2 linked regions of the Lewinella sp. 4G2 genome follow. The protein of the gene in region 1 interacts with the protein of each later gene in a pairwise test. Links are inferred from orthologs where the notes say so. Each region holds a gene or a part of one and is shown in the gene's direction. Other genes may lie near its edges.

What was found. The genes of interacting proteins can lie anywhere in the genome.
Region 2: the proteins of A3850_RS17690 (region 1) and A3850_RS07655 interact in binary tests that used the Escherichia coli proteins (3 or more experiments, as listed by UniProt). The link is inferred for Lewinella sp. 4G2 from one-to-one orthologs.

What each region holds. Positions count from the first base shown.
Region 1 is NZ_LVWJ02000019.1:168,363-172,484, forward strand. Bases 807-3,733 are described here. They hold A3850_RS17690 (ABC-F family ATP-binding cassette domain-containing protein), read left to right. Parts: upstream 807-1,245; coding sequence 1,246-3,222; downstream 3,223-3,733. Other genes in these bases: A3850_RS17695 (hypothetical protein), read left to right, coding at 3,435-3,733. Also shown: A3850_RS17685 (T9SS type A sorting domain-containing protein), read right to left, coding at 1-719; more of A3850_RS17695, read left to right, coding at 3,734-4,122. UniProt on the Escherichia coli protein: Genetic data indicate it may be involved in ribosome assembly or function.
Region 2 is NZ_LVWJ02000014.1:1,668,645-1,673,179, forward strand. Bases 408-3,747 are described here. They hold A3850_RS07655 (2-oxoglutarate dehydrogenase E1 component), read left to right. Parts: upstream 408-769; coding sequence 770-3,547; downstream 3,548-3,747. Other genes in these bases: A3850_RS07650 (GH3 auxin-responsive promoter family protein), read left to right, coding at 408-463. Also shown: more of A3850_RS07650, read left to right, coding at 1-407. UniProt on the Escherichia coli protein: E1 component of the 2-oxoglutarate dehydrogenase (OGDH) complex which catalyzes the decarboxylation of 2-oxoglutarate, the first step in the conversion of 2-oxoglutarate to succinyl-CoA and CO(2).

The sequences.
Region 1 (4,122 bases):
ATGTTATCAAATTCGGCACCGATATCCTGAAAGCAGCCCACCCGGTCGCTGGGGTTATCTGCGTTCACCAGCGGATTAGCGACAATGGGGAAACAAGTCTGGAAGGGCTCATTCTGTTGGCACTCAAAGTCATTTAGAATGGAGGGATCCGCCTCCACGTTGGAACAGGGATCGGTGGCCCCGGCGTCGGCCGCAAAACGCACGTCGTCCAGGAAGTAGGTTTCCGGTCCGTTTGTTCGGGTAATGTCAGCGTTAAAGATCAGGATGAGTTCCGAGTGGTCGGCGCTGGCTTGGTCGGAAAAGTCGAAGACATACTCCGTCCAGACCCCGCTCGTCATGGACGCCACCTGCTTTTCACTCGAGGGAGAAGTACCACCCTGTAGGATCGCCAAAAAGCGACCGGCGGGCATGGCGTCGGTGTACACCTTGATGCGGAGCTGGTTAAAAATGGTCAGGTCCAGCGGGCCGCGAAAGTCCGTGAAGAGGCCATCGTAGGCATCGTTCTGGTCTACGTACTCACCGACCATTGTGCTGCCGTTCACGTCATCAGGTGCGGGGTTGACGACCGCAGGTAAACCGATATAATTGGTTTGGCACTCAAAGTCGTTAAGGATGTTACAATCGGGGTTCACATTCTCGCACTGCGCCCGTAATACGGAGCCACTGACGAGCACGAGGAAAAAGAGTAGCGTCTTCTGCATATTAATGTTTACTTGCATGATATCGATGTGGACAATATGCTCTGCCACATAAGCTACCAGCAAGAAAACGACCTCACCAAGAGTACACCATATACGTAAGTACTTGATTTTCAGGCTACTATTTTAGGCTGGGCGTTTACAGGCGCTGCGTACGGTAATCGAGGTTGTCCATCCCACTCTTAAAAAGCCGGACGCTTGGAGGAGCTCTTGCGTCGCACGCTCCAAGGTCCTTGATATGCTGACTTTGAATAATCCCCGGGACTTCCATAGATCCTTGGAGCGTCACGAAGCGTCCTCCAAGCGTTCAGTAATCGAGGTAATCCGTCAAACTCCTTGAGAACGGACGCTTGGAGGAGCTCCTACGTCGCACGCTCCAAGGTCCTTGATGTACTGACTTTTAAAATACCCCGCGACTTCCAAGATCCTTGGAGCGTCGCGCAGCGTCCTCCAAGCGTTCGGTAATTAAAGTAGTCCGTCCAACTCCTTTAGAACGGACGCTTGGAGGAGCTCCTGCGTCGCACGCTCCAAGGACCTAAAGATGTGAGTGAACCCAGAAACCCGTACCTTCGCCGCCTCAAAATCCCCCCTCCTGATGCTCAGCGCAACCGGTATCTACCAACAGTACGGCGATCGTGTACTTTTCAACCACGCCACCTTTGTCGTCATGCCGCGGGATAAGGTCGGATTAGTGGGCCGCAACGGCGCGGGTAAGTCCACTATGCTGAAGATCATTGCCGGGGATATCGGCTCCGATCAGGGCACCGTCACCCGGCCTAACGGGACGACGCTCGGCTTCCTGCACCAGGAAATGGACCTCCCTACGGGCAACACCGTCATGGAGGAAACGCTGACGGCCTTCGCCCACATCCAGGAGATGGACGACCGCATCCAGGCCATGACCAAGGAGCTGGAGACACGGATGGACTACGAGACAGACGCATACGCCGACTTCCTCGAAGAATTCACCTCCCTCACCGAGCGGTTCGCCGTCATTGGAGGGATCACCATGGAAGCCGAAGCCGAACGGGTGTTGAAAGGACTGGGCTTCGAGCAGAAGGACTTTTCCCGCCAAACCACCGAATTCTCGGGCGGCTGGCAAATGCGGATCATCCTCGCCAAAATGCTCCTCCAACGGCCAGATTACCTGCTGCTTGATGAGCCAACGAACCACCTCGACATCGAGTCAATCATCTGGCTCGAAGAATTCCTGGCCGGCTACTCCGGCGCTGTCATCACGATCAGCCATGACAAACAGTTCCTGGATAACGTCACCAAGCGGACGCTCGAAATTGAACTGGGGAAGGTCTACGACTACAAAGCCAGCTACTCCGAGTACGTCATCCTGCAAGCAGACCGGCGGGAAAAGGCCGAAGCGGCCTACGAAAACCAGCAAAAGGTGATCGCCGACAAGGAACGGACCATCAGCCGCTTCATGGCTAAGGCGACGAAGACCAAGATGGCCCAGTCCATGCAAAAGCAACTCGACAAGATCGAGCGGATCGAATTGGACCAGACGGACACATCCGTCATGAACCTGCGCTTTCCCAAAGCCCCGCGCTCGGGTGCCATCACGCTAGAATGTAAGAACCTGACCAAGAGCTACGGCGACCTCAACGTCCTCCGCGGCGTGGACCTGAAGGTGGACCGCGGAGACCGCGTCGCCTTCGTCGGCCAGAACGGGCAGGGTAAGACGACATTGGCCAAGATCCTGATCGGACTCATCCCCGCCACGGAAGGGGAGGCGAAATTGGGCCATAACGTCACGGTTGGGTACTACGCCCAGAACCAATCCGACGAACTGGACGGCAAGAAAACGCTGCTGGAAACGATGGAGGAAGCCAGCCCGCCGGAGATGCGGACCCGCCTGCGGGCCATGCTCGGTGCCTTCCTGTTCAGCGGGGAAGACGTTGAGAAGAAGGTAAGCGTCCTGAGTGGCGGGGAACGAGCCCGCCTCGCGCTGGCCTGTATGCTGCTGCGCCCCTTCTCCCTGCTGGTGCTCGATGAACCGACGAACCACCTCGACATGGCCAGTAAGGACATGCTCAAGAACGCCGTCATGGAGTACGACGGCACCCTCGTCGTCGTCAGTCACGACCGGGAATTCCTTGGTGGGCTTACGGACCGGACCATTGAATTCCGGGACCACAAACTGTACGAGCACCTTGGTGACGTCAACTTCTTCCTCGAACGGCGCCAATTGGATAATATGCGGTCCGTTGAGCTGGAGAAGTCCAAAGCGGATAAGCCGGCCCCTCCTACATCCACCGCACCTGCGGCAGCGCCCAAGAAAGAATTGAGTTACGAAGACCGCCGCCGCCTCGAAAAGAACGTCGGCAACGCCGAGCGGAAGATCGAAAAACTGGAGAAGGAGATCGCCAAGATCCACCTCACGATGGCCGACCCGAATTTCTACAACGACCAGGCCAAAGTGGACAAGACAACCGCCAGCCTGCAACGGAAGCAGCGGGAACTGGACGAGGTGATGGAGGAATGGGAAGTGGCGAGTGAGGAGCTGGGATAGTTTCTAGTTGGAGAGCACATTCTATACTCTCCAACGAGGAACTAGAAACTACGCAACTAAATACTCCCCAACCGTCGCCACGCCGTTAATAAAATTAGAAACACGGCTTCGCCGCCATACTTTTATTTGCTTCATAGCGTATATTGAGTACACATTATCCGAGACGTCAACCCTAGCATACATCTCAGGTCTTTCACTACTTAAGTTGACGCATGAAAACGATTTCCCTGCAGGTTTTCGCCCTGCTCACCATATCTATCCTATTGACGGGCACCAGCCCTAACAATCTGGGCACGCCTGCTAATTATCAGCGCTTTGATCTTTCGTTCTATGCGGAAGAAGTACCGATCGTGTACGACCCTGCGATGAAGATTGGTGAGCCTTCCGTGATCAGTAACCGCAACCTCGCCGCTGCTCACCGCTTGCTGGAAACCAAACCCACCCGGGTGTTGCTCAACAGCCTGCTGGACGCGAAGGAGACCTACGAACTGAACGACTTCCTCTTCTACAAGCTGGCGCGCCAGACCCTGAGCGTAGTATACGGCCCGGCCGAAAACAACGCGCGGAACATCACGCTTTACGCCCTCCTCGCTGACGCTGGTTTCGACAGCAGATTGACCTTCCGTGGTGACCAGGTTTTTGTGAATGTATTTACCAGCGAAGATCTGTTTGAAGTACCCATCATTGACGCCAATGGCCGGCCCTACGCCAACCTGAGCTGTATTGACGGTGAGTGCGGAGATGGTGCCGGCAAACTGTACATCCACCCTCCGCGGCCGAATGCGCGTGGCCGCTCTTTCGGTTTTCAGTTACGGAGTTGGCCCAATTTAGGCGTGCAACCCATCGCTAAAAACCTGAAATTCAGTTACCACGGCGTCGAACAAGACCTGGACGTCACCT
Region 2 (4,535 bases), on another replicon or contig:
TACGATCAAGTTTACGAATAAGGAAAAGATGGAGATCGTCATCACCGGCCGGACGAAGTACTGGCTCAACGTGGTCGGCTCCCAGCTCAGCGAAGAGAAACTCAACGCCGCCGTCGCCGCCCTCAACGAACAGACCGACAGTGAGATCAAGGAATTCACCGTCGGCGCCGTCCCTACCGAGGACGGAAACGACTACTACCACCAGTGGATCCTCGGCGTCAATAAGGAAGGCCTCGCTGCCGACCGGGCCCGGGACATCCTGGACGAGCACCTGCAATCCGTCAACAAGAACTACAAAGTGGCGCGGGAAAAGGCACTGAAGGGCGTCCGCGTCAAGGTCACCGCCGCCAATAAACTCTACGATTTCCTCGAGCAAAAGAAGAACAAGAAGGGCGGGCAGATCAAGTTCCCGAAGGTGATGACGGCGGATGACCTGGAGCAGTTGCTGGACTTCCTGGACTGATGTTCCGGCAGCGTTTTACCCTAATTCAGTCAGTTCCACCGCCGATAGTGCAAAAAGGCGCATTTTTTACGCACCAAACGAAGGCGGAGCGGTTTGTTTTGCAGACCTTTGTGGTCGTTTAAACTTACCCAAGGGTTACGGCTGATCACCATCAGTTTTACGCCCTGTTTGCCCCGCGGGCCGGGTGAGTTTGGCCCGCGTTACCGGTTCCCTCCCCGGTGGCGTTTTGATTCAGGGTTCGGCCCCTCCCGGTAGCCAACAAAAGTACCGGCGGGCCTCACGGACCAGCGTTCTACCCAACTTAGCATGAGCAACTTTTCCCACATCGCCAACGCGCACCCTTCCTACATCGAAAATCTGTACCAGACCTTCCTGCAGGACGCGACGGCGGTGGACGAAACCTGGCGCGACTTCTTCCTCGGTTTCGACTACGCCTCCGGCCACCAGAACGGCAGCGCCAGCGGCAACAAAATGCCCGTGGCCGCCGACGGCAGCATCGACTGGGAGCACGTCGCCAAGGAAATCAAGGTATTTGCCCTAATCAAAGCCTACCGCACCCGGGGCCACATGGACGCTTCCATCGACCCCATCAATGAATTCGACGACCCGGACGCGATCCTGGACCTGCAGGATTTCGGCCTCGCCGAATCCGACCTGGAGGTGGAGTTCCTCGCCGCCAAGCAGCTCTTCTTTGAGGGCAAGGCGCCGCTGAAGGACATCATCGCCAAACTCAACGAAGTCTACCTCGGCTCCATCGGCTTTGAGTTCGACCACATCTTCCTCCGCGCCAAGCGCCGGTGGTTGCGGACGCGCATCGAGCAGCATCAGCCCAATAAGGCCTACAGCCTGGATGGTGAGGACAAGAAACACATCCTCTCCCGCCTCAACGACGCGGTTGGATTTGAGGATTTCCTGAAGACCAAGTACGTCGCCCAGAAGCGCTTCGGCCTGGAGGGTGGCGAAGCGGCCATCGTTGGGTTGGATACCATTATCGACCAGGCGTCCATCGAGGGCGTCGAGGAAGTCGTGATCGGCATGGCCCACCGCGGCCGCCTGAACGTGCTGGCCAACATCATGGGTAAGTCCTACGAATCCATCTTCCAGGAGTTCGAAGGCGTAACGCCCGACGACGTGAAGGGCGATGGCGACGTAAAGTACCACATGGGCTACAGCAGCATCCGCGGCACCCGCGCCGGCAAGGAAGTTAACGTCAAGCTGGCCCCGAACCCCAGCCATCTGGAGGCCGTCGGGCCCGTCGTGGAGGGTTTCGCCCGCGCCAAGGCGGACGAGCTATACGATAACGACTACGACAAGATCCTCCCCATCCTCATCCACGGCGACGCGGCGGTGGCCGGCCAGGGCGTCGTCTTCGAAACCGCCCAGATGAGCGAACTGGATGCGTACACCACCGGTGGCACGATCCACTACATCATCAACAATCAGATCGGTTTCACCACCGACCAGGAGGACGCCCGCACGAGCATCTACGCCAGCGGCGTGGCGAGCGTGGTGCAGGCCCCCGTCTTCCACGTAAACGGTGACGACCCGGAGGCGGTCATGTTCGTCAGCCGCATGGCCGTCGAGTACCGCAACGAGTTTAATTCCGACGTTTTCATCGACATGCTTTGCTACCGCAAGCACGGCCACAACGAAGGCGACGACCCGGGTTATACTCAGCCGGGCATGTATCAAAAGGTCAAGAAGCACTCCGACGTCCGCAAACTCTACATCCAGCAATTGGTGGAACGGGGCGACCTGGAAAAGGCGGAAGCCCTCCAGATGGGCAAAGATTTCAAAGCCCGCCTCCAGGGCATCTTCGACAAGGTCAAGAAGCAGGAGCTCCCCTACAAGTACCAGCCACCGGAGGAAGCCTGGCGCGCGCTTAACAGCGACCACTGGAAGATGTCCGAGTTCGAGCAGAGCCCCGAAACGGGTGTGGCCAAGGACCGGATCGAGAGCGTCCTTCAGCACCTCGTCAGCCTCCCCGACGACTTCACGCCGGTGAATAAGGTGGACCGCCTGTTCAAGAGCTACAATAAGTCCATCGAGGAAAACAAACTCGACTGGGCACTCGGCGAACTGACCGCCTACGCCACTCTCCTGCTGGAAGGCAAGGATGTGCGCATGACGGGCCAGGACGTCCGCCGCGGCACCTTCAGCCACCGCCACGCCGTGCTGGTCAGTAAGGATGGCGAAACGACCTACAACCGCCTCGACGGCATGAACGAGGACCAGGGCAAGATGCGCATCTTCAACTCCCTGCTGAGTGAATTTGCCGTCCTCGGCTTCGAATACGGTTACGCTACGGCGGACCCGAACAACCTCGTCGTTTGGGAAGCCCAGTTCGGCGATTTCGCCAATGGCGCGATGACGATCTTCGATCAGTTCGTCAGCAGCGGCGAAAGCAAGTGGGCGCGGATGAACGGCCTCACGGTGCTTTTACCCCACGGGTACGAAGGTCAAGGACCGGAGCACTCCAGCGCCCGCCTCGAACGCTTCCTCCAGCTCTGCGCGGAGTACAATATGGTGGTGACGAACATCACGATGCCGGCCAACTTCTTCCACGCCCTTCGCCGCCAGTTAGCCTGGGATTTCCGTAAGCCGATGATCAACATGAGCCCGAAGTCCGGCCTGCGCCACCCAATGGCCGTAAGCCAAGTGGCGGAATTCACGGAGGGCACCCGCTTCCAGGAGATTCTCGACGACCCCACGGTGGAGAAGGCGTCCGCCGTCAAGCGCGTCCTTTTCTGTAGTGGCAAGGTCTACTTCGATCTCGCCCAACACAAGGAAAAGAACCAGCGCGACGACGTCGCCATCGTCCGCTTCGAGCAGTTGTTCCCACTGCCTCCCGGGCAGGTCAACGCCATCATCGATCGTTACGCCGGTGCCGAGTTGTACTGGGTGCAGGAGGAGAGCCGCAACGCGGGCGCCTGGTCCTACATCAGCGAGCACTTCATCTACAACGAGGCCATTGGCCGCAAACTCACCTACGTTGGCCGCCCGGCCACGGCTTCGCCGGCGACTGGCTACAAGAAAGTGCACGAGCACGAGCAGTTGGCGTTGATTGAGCGGGCGTTTGGGTAATCCCCACCCCCGGCCCCTGCCCGAGGGGGAGGGGAGTATGCTCGCTCAAAAATGTATACTGCTTGGATTGCATCAATGCAATGTCAATCGTATCGTAGTGCTGCATTGGGCGCTGGCGCGGGTGCTGTGTGGATGGGATTGAACGTAGCGCTCAGCATTAGTAATACCATTAATTGGGTAATACCGATCGTGTCGTTAGTCGTACCCGTTAGGCAAGCAATGAGGACAATCAACAACCGGGATTGGTCACTGATTTTCGTAATGCTAGCGGTAGTCTGCTGGTTAGTTGGTGTGTTGACGATGGCGTCACCCTACTTCTCTAAGGAGGCGGAGGCTACGTGGCGAAATGTTTCCCAAATTGGAATGGTTGCTTGTATGGTGGTGGCTGCCTATCTATTGTTTTTGGCGGGGCGGGAGCGTGCGCTTGGGGTTGGCGCTTTGATGATTTTGTATGTTTTTATTTGGTTGGGGGTAGCCTCTTGGGTTTGGATGTTTTGGTTGTTGGGGAGTGTGTTTGGTTAGCCTCCCGGCTCCCGACCTCCAGGTCGGGTTTTCAGATCTTTATGCACATTTTATGTTTCTTGCTTTTGTTGCACTTCTTTTCAGATGAAAAGAAGCAAAAATCTTGTCCTGTAACCGTGGCTTAACGCGATTTCTCGGCGGAAAGGCTAAAATCTGCAAACTCGCTAATAAATTTTTGCGCTGAGTCTAGGTCTGTTGATTACATTAAATTGTGGGTATAGCGTAAATGTTGGCGCGCTCGAACAGTGCAGATTTCTTGACGCCTTTCCGCCGAGAAATCGCTACCACGTTTAAGGGACGGGTAACTTCGAGGGCTAGAGGTATCACATCTAACGCCTAAAATCTAACGTCTAAAGTCCCTCCAAGCCTTTCCGCTGAGAAATTGCTACTACAGTTCAGGGACGGATGACTTCCAAGGCTTGAGGTATCCCGTCTAACTTCTAAAATCTAACGTCTAAAGTCCCTA